3 regions of the Shewanella sp. DW31 genome follow, and region 3 is predicted to be linked to each of the others. Evidence: predicted binding sites of a transcription regulator. Region 3 holds the regulator's gene; each other region holds the start of a gene.
The links. The regulator LexA, encoded in region 3, represses DNA repair genes until DNA is damaged. The targets are predictions, from matches to a motif close to TACTGTATNNNNATACAGTA.
Positions count from the first base shown of each region.

Region 1: the regulator LexA is predicted to act here: its motif matches at 2,457-2,476, upstream of GWI56_RS05060 (YebG family protein).
Region 2: the regulator LexA is predicted to act here: its motif matches at 2,421-2,440, upstream of recG (ATP-dependent DNA helicase RecG).

Region 1 is NZ_JADWMP020000004.1:98,492-102,767, reverse strand. It holds gene GWI56_RS05075 (MlaD family protein) at 1-1,043, opposite strand, end outside; gene GWI56_RS05070 (paraquat-inducible protein A) at 1,030-1,647, opposite strand; gene GWI56_RS05065 (paraquat-inducible protein A) at 1,649-2,281, opposite strand; gene GWI56_RS05060 (YebG family protein) at 2,488-2,787, shown strand; gene GWI56_RS05055 (GAF domain-containing protein) at 2,805-3,263, shown strand; gene proQ (RNA chaperone ProQ) at 3,544-4,173, shown strand; gene prc (carboxy terminal-processing peptidase) at 4,202-4,276, shown strand, end outside.
Region 2 is NZ_JADWMP020000006.1:112,331-116,606, forward strand. It holds gene GWI56_RS07250 (DUF3014 domain-containing protein) at 1-125, opposite strand, end outside; gene recG (ATP-dependent DNA helicase RecG) at 329-2,404, opposite strand; gene GWI56_RS07260 (response regulator transcription factor) at 2,596-3,192, opposite strand; gene GWI56_RS07265 (sensor histidine kinase) at 3,192-4,271, opposite strand.
Region 3 is NZ_JADWMP020000005.1:79,576-83,851, reverse strand. It holds gene coxB (cytochrome c oxidase subunit II) at 1-939, opposite strand, end outside; gene GWI56_RS06035 (SulA-like leucine-rich domain-containing protein) at 1,342-1,854, opposite strand; gene lexA (transcriptional repressor LexA) at 1,851-2,471, opposite strand; gene plsB (glycerol-3-phosphate 1-O-acyltransferase PlsB) at 2,632-4,276, shown strand, end outside.

The DNA of each region.
Region 1 (4,276 bases), on a different contig from region 3:
GGATTCTTAATGCCTGAGAGGGAAATATCAGCGCCTTCAAGCCAAAACACGCCGTCGTTAGTTAACAGTGAACCGTATTGAGGTTCAAATTTAGCCACGGCTGTAACACCATTGGACGTGAGTTGTTTACTTAAAATACTGCCAATGCTCATGCCGCGATAAACGATGCGGGTACCTTTGTCGACACCGTTAGCGTCAGCCATGGTTAGGTTTATTTCTATGCCGCCAAGGGCAGTGGTTTCTGAATCATAAAGCGAAAAAACGTCACCGTTTTTAGCTATGTCTGCTTTATCGTCAGAGCTGAAACTCACGCCGCCAGCCAGAATGGATGCCAAACTCTCTGAACTGACTTTAACTCCAGTTAGTGAAGCATCAATTTTGACGCCAGAAACATTCCAAAAGTGAGAATTTTTCTTCACTAACCGCGCATATTGCTCTTGAATGAAAGCGCTGATAATGACCCTTTGATTGCCATCTAAACGATAGCTGACCACGCTACCCACGGGGATTTGGCGGAAAAATATTGGCGAGCCAACATCGAGCGAACCGAGTTTATCGGAGGTCAATTCGACCATCACACCTTCTGAGCCGATTTGCATCGGCGGCGGTTGGCGTTCTGCTTCAAAAAAGGTCGATGCATTGCCTTTTCCTGGTTGGATAGCAATATAGTTACCCGAAAACAGCGCATCTAAGCCTTCAACACCTGTAATACTTGCTTTAGGTGTGACAAGCCAGAAGAGGGTTTCTTTATTCAAGAAAGGCTTAGCGCGGTAGTCCATCATGACCTTGACATTCACGCCTTTGAGATCTTCATCTATGCCAATGTCTTTCACTTTACCAACAGTCAAACCTTGGTATTTGACTAAGGTTTTACCTACATCAATCCCAGTGGCGCTCGGAAAGTGAATTTGAATTTCAACCCCCGATTCTTTAATGCTCTTAATGCCCAGCCAAGCACCTAATGCCAACGCGACAATAGGAAGCAGCCAAATGGGCGAAAAGAGTTTTTTCTTTACAACTTTCGGCGATTCAATTTGTGTCATCTTGAGGTTCCAATCGATCCCAGAGTAAACGAGTGTCTAAAACTTTTGCGGCTAACTGAGTTAACAGAATAACCAAGGCAAATGCGGTAGCCGCAGGCGCGGGTTTCGCGTCGAGTAATTGTCCCATGTTCACTAATGCCACTGTGATTGAGATGACAAATAAATCGAGCATTGACCAGCGGCCAATCCATTCGATGATGTGAAAACCCACCATCAATTTCTTTTTTGAAATCGGAATGTCAAAGCTGATCGCACACAGATAAATGGATAAGCCGATGATTTTAATCCATGGTACTAAAATACTGGCGGTAAACACTATGATGGCAATAGGCAGCATATCTGAATGCACTAAATGCAAAATGCCTGAAAAAATGGTGTCGTGCCGCACTTGCCCTTGATTGGTCAGCATAGTGATAGGGTAAATGTTGGCTGGCACCAGTAAGATGGCAGCGGTAATCAACAAAGCCCAACTTTTTTGCAGGCTGGAATAGTCTCTGACGTGCAACTCAGTTTCACAGCGCTGACAGTGCGTGAGTTCACTGCTGTTGAGTTGGCGACACACTTTACAGAGACATAGGCCGATATCTTTACCTTGTTGTTTCATATCAGCTATGACCTTCCAATAACGTCCACATATGTTCTAAATCGTATTCTCTTTGTAGAAACAAGGTCACGAGAAACAGCATAGTGAAGCAAAATGTGCCCATACCAAAATAAATGTCCGAAAAATCAGATAGCTGAAATGATGAAACTAAGAAGCTGATCACATAAATTTCCAGCATAGTGAGCTGCGATAAGATACCATGAAATTTTAATAACTGCTTCAATGAGTTACGCCAAAAAAGGCTACTCAACCCCCATTTTACAATTAAAATCTGTGTCAATATCGATAACAGTAATAAGCCTGGACCTATCACAGCTGCGGCAAGTACGGCGACACCTACAACCCAATAGCCTTGGTCAAATACTGCAAATGCCCCTTGGAAAACCGTAGTAGTACGAATACTGCCGAAAAAGTGGATCTCGAGTACGGGTAAAAAATTGGCAGGGAAATAAAACACTAATGCCGAAATACATAGGGCTAACATACCATTCACAGAGCAGTATGGCGTGTCATAAAGTGCAGTGCTGCAACGAGGACAGAGTGCTCTAACGCCGCTTGGCAAGGCACGTTTGCGGACTGCTAAATCGCAGGAGCGGCATAGGGTTACTGAATTTTCTGCTGCGTTTTCATGCATATAAAAATATATATTAGCCTAATAGGAGTAATAACAGCGAGATCGGTGCAAAGTGTCGTGCTAGTTAGCTGTTAAGCCACGTCTAGCGCTTTATAATCTTGGCAACGAAAGTACGCTAATAATATCAGATTAATCAGAACACTTGCATCACAAGTTCAATTTATGTCACTCTAGTTACTGTATATAAAAACAGTGCGAGGGCAGTCATGGCAGTAATAACACAGTTTGTCGTGGTCAGAGAAGGGGTTGAAAAGATGACATTCACATCTAAGAAGGAGGCTGATGCCTACGATAAGATGCTCGATATCGCCGATAACCTTATCCCCTTCATTCAAAAAGCTGATTTGGGTATAGATGAAAGTGTGGGTGAAAAGCTCGCATTCTATTTTGCTAACAATAAAGATGAGCTGACGAACTTGCTTAAAGGCGCCGTTCAGGTTAATAGTACGCCAACGAATCCGCCTGCAGCGAAAAAAGCGGCTAAAAAGACCGAAGCAGCAGAATAAAATTGTTAGGAAATGTAATGAAATCGAAATTTTATGAGTCACTTAACCGTCAAGCCTTGGCCTTGTTGGAAGGGGAAGATGACCTTGTTGCGGCGATGGCGAATTTTTCAGCCTTGCTCAATGATAATTTAACTGAGCTGAACTGGGTGGGATTCTACGTCATGCGTGGCGAACAACTGGTACTAGGCCCGTTTCAAGGTAAAGTGGCTTGTACACGCATTCCGTTAGGAAAAGGTGTGTGTGGTACAGCAGCATTCACTAATCAAACTCAGCGAGTGGCTGATGTCCATCAATTTGATGGTCATATTGCCTGTGATTCTGCCAGTAATTCTGAAATCGTTGTGCCAGTTCGTGCGCAAGGTAACGTGGTTGCCGTGCTCGATATTGATAGTCCTATCTTCGATCGTTTCGATGAAGAAGACCAAAAGGGGCTGGAATTACTGGTTAAAAGTTTTGAAAACTGCCTATTTGATTAATTTGCGTACAATAACGCATAATTCATAGTCGCAATCGGTGGCGTGCGCCTTATAATATGCGCCTGCACGCATTAAGCTGGTTTGATTGGCATGCAATGAATAAGCTTAGTGTTTTGAGCTGACAAAATTTGTTAAGGTATATTTTTTAACTTTAGTAAACGCGGCTAGGATGCTAATTTGTACGTTGACTCAATATTGAGTTTAACGAAGATAAACGACATGTAAGAAGCTGATATATATCACCTCGAATCGATGTCCCTTTTTGACTGTGGAAGTAATGATGGAATCAACAGAAAAGTTGACCGACACCAATGCAATTTTGGCGTATTTGTATGAAACATTTCCTTTGTGCTTTATTGCTGAAGGTGAAACTAAGCCATTAAAAATCGGATTGTTTCAAGATTTGGCTGAAAGGTTGGCTGATGATTCTAAAGTCAGTAAAACTCAGCTCAGAGTTGCCTTGAGACGTTACACCAGCAGCTGGCGCTATTTAAAGTGCGTTAAAGCGGGCGCACAACGCGTAAACCTGGATGGCGAACCTTGCGGCGAGTTAGAGCAAGAGCACATTGATCATGCTCAAGCCATGTTGAAAGAGAGTCAGGATAAGGCCAAAGCGAAACGTGCAGCACTTGCACCTAAGCCTGCGGCGAAGAAAGCACCTAAAAAGGTGGCCGTTCCTCAGCGTCCTAAAACTGAGCGTCCTGCTAAGCCTGCACCAAAAGCTGCAGCGCCAGTCGTAAATTATGTTCAAGCACAATTGACTGATTTAACGAAAAAACAACGCGTCAATGTTAAATTAGGTATGACACCCGTAGCCGGTGTGATTACTGACATTAACAAGGAAGATATTCATGTTCAGCTTGATAGTGGCCTAACGATTAAAGTTAGAGCAGAACATATCCTGCTGTAATCATTTATTAAAACGGAGTAACTTGTTGATGCGAAAACTCACTTTGGCTACCTCGATCGCCACTGTTTTTGTCGGATTCTCGGCTTGGGCCGTACCACCCACG
Region 2 (4,276 bases), on a different contig from region 3:
CCGCTGTAGTAATAATATCCTCCGGCAGAAAGTAGCACGACGAGCACTATCGCAAAAAGCGCAAAGCGATTGCTGCTAGAAGAAGTCTCTTGAGGTGTTATTCTATCATCTTGATTAACTTGCATTTTACATCCTTCGCTTGAGTGTCAAGGTAACTTGGTGAATACATGCAGCTAACATTAAAGTGCAAGAGCGGGCTATTTGAAGGCCGCAGGTTCATTTTGCAAGTTTCCATGCGCTTGTCTATAGCGCTTAGCTGAACATAAACAATTTATTTCGAGTAAAGGCAGATGTTACGCCTCGTTCTTTACCCTTTAATATTTACGGCTTAAGCCTGCACATAGTGCTGTCTGTGCCCGAGCCAACGTAAAATAATTGCATCGACTTTTTCGGGAGCTTGCGCCATTACATGGCTCGCTAATTTCTGAATGTGTGGGATCAAAGCTTGATCGCGCACTAGATCGGCAATTTTGAGCTCAGCCAGTCCCGTCTGCTTAGTGCCAAGCACTTCACCTGGGCCACGAATTTCTAAATCTTTCTGCGCTATGATGAAACCATCATTGCTTTGTCTGAGTACACTCAGTCTTTGGGTGGCGGTATGGCTCAACGGCGCCTTGTAGAGTAACACACAATGGCTTGCGATGGCGCCTCGACCGACTCGTCCGCGCAGTTGATGCAGCTGTGCTAGACCTAAACGTTCAGGGTTTTCAATGATCATCAGGCTGGCATTCGGCACGTCGACGCCCACTTCAATCACGGTTGTCGCTACCAGTAGATGAATAATGCCTGCCTTAAAGTCGGCCATGATTTGCTGTTTCTCGGCGCTCTTCAACCTGCCATGCACTAGGCCAATATTGAGCTCGGGCAGGGCGAGGCGCAGTTCTTCGGCTGTGTCTTCGGCGGCTTGGCATTCGAGCACTTCGGATTCTTCAATCAGAGTACACACCCAATAGGCCTGACGTTTATCTGTGATGACGGCGTTACGCACCCGTTCAAGCACTTCGTTGCGGCGTGAATCAGCAATCGCCACTGTGGTTACTGGAGTTCGCCCCGGCGGCAGTTCATCGATAATGGACGTGTCGAGATCTGCATAGGCCGTCATCGCCAGCGTGCGGGGAATGGGTGTGGCTGTCATGATCAATTGATGCGGGTGGAAACCTTGGCTCACGCCCTTTTCCCGCAGGCCTAAGCGTTGGTGTACGCCGAATCTGTGTTGCTCATCGATAATAATTAACGCGAGTTTGCTAAAGACCACATGCTGCTGGAAGATGGCATGGGTGCCAATCACCATTTGGGCTGCGCCGGATTCAATATCCGCAAGGGATTGGGTTCTGGCCTTGCCTTTAAGTTTTCCCGCCAGCCAACCTACCTTAAGTCCGAGTGGCTCAAACCAAGCGGCAAAGTTAGTTGCATGTTGCTCGGCCAATAACTCGGTCGGTGCCATCATGGCAACTTGATAACCGTTTTCAATCGCTTGTAATGCCGCCATCGCCGCGACTAAGGTTTTGCCAGAGCCAACATCCCCTTGCACTAAGCGCATCATAGGGTGCGGTTTTTCTAAATCTTTGCCTATATCAGCCACGACTCTTTGCTGGGCGCCAGTCGGCTTAAAGGGCAGAGCCGCGAGGAAGGGATTGAGCAACTGCCCCGTGGCTTGCATGGTGACAGCGGCATCTAAATTACTGCGCTGCCTTAGGCGTAACATGCTGAGATTGTGGGCGAGTAATTCTTCCTGCACGAGTCGTTGCTGGGCTGGGTGTTGACCTAGCTCTAAATCGAACTGAGAGATCCCCGCAGGAGGGCGATGTAGCGTCTGCAGCGCTTGTTTAAGGCTGATGTTGTTAGGTTGCAATTGTGGTGGCAGAAGTTCAGTTAAGCCACCCTCTTCCAGCAATACCAAGGCTTGCTCGGTCAGCTTTAGCCAACTCGTCTGTTTTAAGCCCTCAGTCGTGGGATAAATCGGCGTTAGGGTATCACTCAGGTGAACATCTTCACCGGGATACACCACTTTATATTCTGGATGCACTATCTCAGCTTGATGACTACCACGGCGCACTTCACCATAGGCGCGGATCATCAAACCATTCTGCATGGCATTACGCTGAGCAACGGAAAAGTTAAAGAAGCGCAGGCTTAAGCTGCCCGTATCGTCGCGCACATTGCAGACCAGCATGCGCTTGCGGCCTTGGATGATTTGTGTCGATTGGATTTCAGCTTCTATAGTGCCATAACCGCCTAGGCTGAGGGCGGCAATAGGATAGATTTGGGTTCTATCTTCGTAGCGCAGGGGTAAGTGAAACAGTAGATCTTGTACTGTTGTGATGCCGAGCTTTGCGAGTTTCTCCGCGACCTTTTTGGCGACGCCTTTGAGGTCGGTGATCGGAACAAGATCCAATTGCTGCAAGTCGTTAGCACTCAATCACTGTGAATTTATACATATATTAACAGAGAATAAGCGTAAGGCAATCTCAAGGGGAATTAGGGTGTTATCAAATTTTGTTTGGAAGCATAGCTAATATCCTTCTGTGGCCTTAAGACCACAAAATTGTTGATAAGATATCGTTAGGCTGAAAGCGTGGTTAACTGTGAGTGTTATTACAACCAGCCTTTTTGCTTGGCAATGCGGGCTGCATCGATTCGATTACTGGCATTGAGTTTGGCTATGGCTTCTGAGAGGTAGTTGCGAACAGTCCCTTCGGCGATAAAAAGAGTTTCGGCGATGTCGGAGGTGGATTTGCCTTCGCTAGCGAGGCGAAGAGCGCGGCGTTCTTTGTCGTTGAGCGGGTCGACATCGCCAATCGCCATCATGGCAAGTTCAGGATCGATCACTCGTTTTCCCGCCATCACTTGTTGAATCGCGTTGACTAAGGTTTCCGAGGGCGCATCTTTAAGCAGAAAGCCGCCCACACCCGCTTCGATGGCACGTTTAATATAGCCCGCACGGCCGAAGGTGGTAATGACCACAACCTTAGTTTGGCTATGTTGCTCCTTTAACCATGTGGCCAGCTCTAAGCCTGTGCGGCCGGGCATTTCGATATCTGTTAGCAAGAGATCAAAGCTTTGCTGTTTGAGTAAGCTTAGAGCTTCGTCGCCGTCACTCGCTTGGGTGATACTAAAACCCCCTGCAAGCGTGAGGAGTGCGGCGAGTGCTCCTCGCACCATAGCTTGATCTTCCGCCAATAAAATCTTCATTAATGTGTTGCTCCCTGCAAAGGTAAACTGACGGTAAATGTATATCCCTGTTCGAGATTATAGCTCAAGCTGCCGCCTAAACTGTCGAGACGCTCGCGTATACCAGTGAGGCCATTACCCTCTATAAAAGGTTTGGCTGCGGCATTGTCTTTGACTTCGAGCTGCAGGTGGTCTGATTGCTTAGAAAAGTGGATAGAGCATTCACTTGCACCGCTATGGCGAAGAATATTATTAATGAGTTCGGTGAGGATCAAACTCAGTTGGCTTTCTGTGGTTGCACCTAGCTTGGGTAGCTCACCACTGAGCTCGACACTTAAGCCTTTATCCCTTAAGGATTTACAAAGCTGCGTCACGCAACTCTCTAGGCCCTTGTGTTTGTAGTCTGACACTGTGTGGCGGATCTGGCTTAAACTTTCCCTCGCAATTTGTCCTAGCTCAGTCAATTGGGTTGATGCGAGTTCATATTCTTGTTTTGCGATAAGCTTTTCGGCTAGCTCAGCCTTAAGGGCGATGGAAGATAGGCTATGCCCCATAATGTCGTGTAGATCCCGCGCGATACGTTCCCGCTCAAGCATAGTGGCCAAGGTGGTAATTTCTTGGGCACTTTGCTGTTCTTTCAATTTATGCCGATAACGTCTGCGTTCGGCGACACCAAACATGCCCACGCCGAGCACTAATCCCGAGCCGTAAAGCGGAAAGTAGTAACTGTTAAAGTGGTAAATCTCATTGAGGGCAAACAACAGGCCGATGAGGGCTGCAATAGCTAACAGACAGGTCCGGAGAGGATAAAAAAAGCCAATGAAGAAGGCGGCAAAGGTAAATAGCGAGATAGAGCCTGGGTTGATTGGTGTGATCGCTATTGCTATGACCACCATAATGAGAATGGGCAGATAGGCGCTACGGCTATTGCACTTATAGGTCCAAAAATAACTGGCAATAAAAGGGATTAACACGGCAAAACTGAGGGCGATTTTCCAGCTTGGATAGGGATTTATGGCAAGTGGGATCAGATAAAACACTAAGTTTATCAAATACACCCAAGCAAGTTTTCGTTCGAGCTGAAGGGGAGTGCTTATCATGATGC
Region 3 (4,276 bases):
CGTAGCTATCGGACTGCCTTTGAGGTGTGGGAATACGCCTTGTAAACCCTCGCCATTGGGCTGGTGGCAGGCTGCGCAGTGCCCGAGGTAAACTTGTTCACCTTGAGTCATCAACTCTTCTTTACTTAGGGTTTGTGATAAAGCGGCTTGAGCGGCTTCAGCCGCAGCACCTGCGGCTTGTTTCTGCTCTGTGACCCAAGCCTCAAACTCGGCTTCGGGTAACGCTTGTACTACGATAGGCATAAAACCATGGTCTTTACCGCAGAGCTCGGCGCATTGACCACGGTAAATGCCGGGTTTGTCGATGCGAGTCCAGGCCTCATTGATAAATCCTGGATTGGCATCTTTCTTAATTGCAAAGGCGGGCACCCACCAAGAATGGATGACATCCTCTGAAGTCATCAGAAAGCGGATTTTGCGGTTTATCGGTAGAACGAGCGGTTTATCGACTTCCAATAGATAGTTTTCACCCTTGGTTTCGGTGCCTTCGATTTGTGCTCTGGGTGTTGTCAGTATGCTATAAAAATCAATATCTTGATCGAAATAGCTGTAATGCCATTTCCATTGGGAACCCGTGACTTTTACGGTGAGATCGGCGTTACTGGGATCTTCCATTGCGATTAAAGTTTTTGTCGCTGGAATCGCCATTAAGATCAAAATGATAAATGGCAGAATCGTCCAAGCGATTTCAACTTTAGTGCTTTCGTGAAAGTGGGACGCGACAGCGCCTTTGGATTTTCTGTGGTTGATCATGGCGTAAATCATGACGCCAAAGACCACTAGGCCTATTGCGCAGCAGATATACAAGATGGTCATGTGCAAGTGATAAACCTTGCCACTGATCTCGGTCACGCCAGGGGTCATGTTGAACCGCATGTCCGCGGCGGTCAACGGTGGTGCGAAAAGCACCACGAGTAAACAATACAACAATTGCTTCACAAGACTTCTCCTCTGCCAATTGCGAATAGCAACTACAAAGAAGAGCAACACAGTAAGTCTCAACTCTATGCAAACTCTTCAGTTCCCAAAAAAGCTTTTTTGACTTCAACGTGCGTTGGCGGCTGTTACTTTTAATCAAGTATTGTTACTGCTGGTAATTAGCCACGCTGGCACATACTGCTGAAATAAATCTGTTCTCTATTTTTAGTGGCGCTTCGAGTTCGATAAATACTCGATTCATTGACCACGGAAGGTGATATATCATCACCGACTTAACCAACCATACTTGCTGTTTAAATATTGATCAAGATCACTTATTTATCTAATTATCTGAAAAATTGCCAAAAAAAGCCTCACATTCATAGGTGAGGCGGCTTTCAAGGTAAAAAATTAAATGAATATTTAGTGTACAGAGCTAAAAAAAGATTGCTGACCGAAGAGATTGCCTTGCTCAATGCGTACGTCGGCATGTAAGTGACTGTTTACGTCTTCAAGCACTATGCCCATAGCTCGGGCACTTTTAGCCACGATTTGTAGGCGTCGATTATCCCGCGCATCTAATGATTGAGTCCAAGTAATGACTGCACTGGACGTACCACTTGTCAGGGCTTTTTCCATCGCCCACAGGGTTTCGACTTCATCTTTAGCATGTACCAGCAAGACTCTATCCATACGCACACCTGCACTGGCGAGCATTTGCTTGTAGCCAATACTTGGTGGGTTGATGAGCACTAACCAACGGCCCTGTTGGCTTAACTGAGCGAGTTGTGCACTCAGATGAATTAATTCTTGGCGACCTTGAGTCTTAGTTGGCATGCAGGCGATGGGCGCATGGTGCCAGTCATAGTCGGCATCACGGACTTCATCGAGCCACAAGCCCGGATGGCGGGGGGCATTGCCAAGTAGTTTATTCATAGCCAATCTCCATTACGGATCACACCGACGGCGAGTCCTTCAATTGTTAAACTTTGGAAGCCTAAATCCACTTTAATCGGGGAGTAATCTTCATTTTCGGCATGTAGATAGACCACATTACCTTTTTTTTCGAAACGTTTAACAGTGACATCGTCATCGACTCTAGCGACAACCACTTGACCATTTCTAGCTTGTTCTACTTTATGAACTGCCAGCAAATCACCTTCGAGAATGCCGATATTTTTCATGCTGTCGCCTTTTACTCGCAGTAAAAAATCGGCGGCGGGATGGAACATGCTTGGGTCGACTTGGTAGTACTGTTCAACATGTTCTTGGGCGAGGATAGGTTCACCCGCGGCCACTTGGCCGATGAGCGGTAAACCTGTTTCAGTCAAATCTTCGATTTCCGCAGGTAGACGAATGCCCCGAGATGTGCCTGGCATGATCTCAATGCAGCCCTTTTTCGCCAACGCTTTAAGGTGTTCTTCAGCCGCATTGGCGCTCTTAAAACCTAAACGGGTTGCGATTTCTGCCCGAGTGGGTGGCATGCCAGTATCGGCAATATTTCGTTTAATTAGCTCTAAAATTTCAGCTTGGCGTGGCGTCAAAGGTCTCATGGTGTTTCCTGTTTTTCTATACAGTTACTGTTAGTATATACAGTATTATTTGCAGCGCAAGTATTAACCACTTTTTAGCTATGTTGGAGAGAATTAGCGAATATTGCCCATAGTCTGGTATTCTATCGGGCTAGTAAACGCACTTAATTGCATAAGAATAATGCCTAAACACGACTCTCTTTGGTTGAAATCATTACGTTGGATCCAAAAACACTTAGTGCACACTATTGTGGTGCCTCAGGATCCCTTTGCCGATCTGAATCTGGATGCTTCCAGACCCCTTGTTTATGTGATGAAAACAGAATCACTCAGTGACATCGCTGCTTTGAGCGAAATAACGGCTAAGTTAGGTTTACCAAGCCCTTATGAGCCTCTAGTGGCTAATGGTGTGACTGCGCCTCGGGTTGTCTGTCTTCAAGGACGTAAGCCACTGTTTGGCGAGCGTGCTGGTAATGAGCCTTTCCTCGAATGCTTTATGCGTTTGTTAGCCGTGCATAAGGAACGTCCTGAATTAGATATTCAACTAGTACCCGTGAGCTTGTATTGGGGTCGCACGCCAGGGAAAGAAGACGACACTATGAAGGCGGCCGTATTTGAGCGGGAAAACCCGACTTGGCTGCGCAAGTGCTTGATGATTCTGTTCTTAGGTCGACATAACTTCGTGCAGTTTTCGAATGCCGTATCCCTGCGTTACATGGCTGACGAACATGGCACCGACATGGGAATTGCCCATAAGTTAGCACGGGTTGCGCGCGTGCATTTCCGTCGTCAACGTAAAGTAATGACAGGGCCTGTGCTGCCAAACCGCCAAGCACTGTTTCATTCGTTGCTCAAATCTGAGTCGCTGCGCAAGGCGATTCAAGAAGAAGCGGCCAGTAAAAAGATTTCTGAGACCCAAGCGCGCGAGACGGCTATTGAGTACCTCGATGAAATCGCTGCCGATTACTCAGACAGTTTAGTGCGTATTGCCGAGCGTTTCTTAACTTGGCTGTGGAACAAGCTTTACAGCGGGATCAACATTAAAGGCGCCGAGCAAGTTCGCCAGCTGCACCACGATGGCCACGAGATTGTTTATGTGCCTTGCCATCGCAGCCACATGGATTACCTGCTGTTATCGTATATTTTGTATTATCAAGGCATGGTTCCGCCGCACATTGCTGCTGGCATCAACCTCAATTTCTGGCCCGCGGGACCTATGTTCCGTCGCGGTGGTGCCTTCTTCATCCGCCGTAGTTTTAATGGTAACAAGCTGTACACCGCAGTATTTCGTGAGTATTTAGATCAGCTGTTTGCTAAAGGTTATTCGGTGGAATACTTCTCCGAAGGTGGCCGTTCACGTACTGGCCGTCTGTTGGCGCCGAAAACTGGCATGATCGCCATGACGATGAACAGCGTACTGCGCGGTATTGAACGTCCTGTCACACTTGTGCCAGTGTATTTAGGCTATGACCATGTGATGGAAGTAGCGACTTACCATAAAGAGTTAAGCGGTAAGAAAAAGAAAAAAGAATCTGTGTGGCAGGTGTTCGGTGCCATTCGTAAATTAGGTAATTTCGGCCAAGGTTATGTGAATTTTGGCGAGCCTATTACCCTGCAAAATTTCTTAAATGAGCGTGCGCCAAACTGGCGTGCTGAGTTGGCCGATGATCCCGAGCAGAAACCAAGTTGGTTAACGCCAGCGGTAAACGTGCTGGCTAATCGGGTGATGACGCGTATCAATGATGCCGCAGCCGCGAGTTCTGTGACTTTGACTAGCTTAGTTTTACTGGCGACAGATCAAAACGCCTTAGAACGTAGTCTGCTGG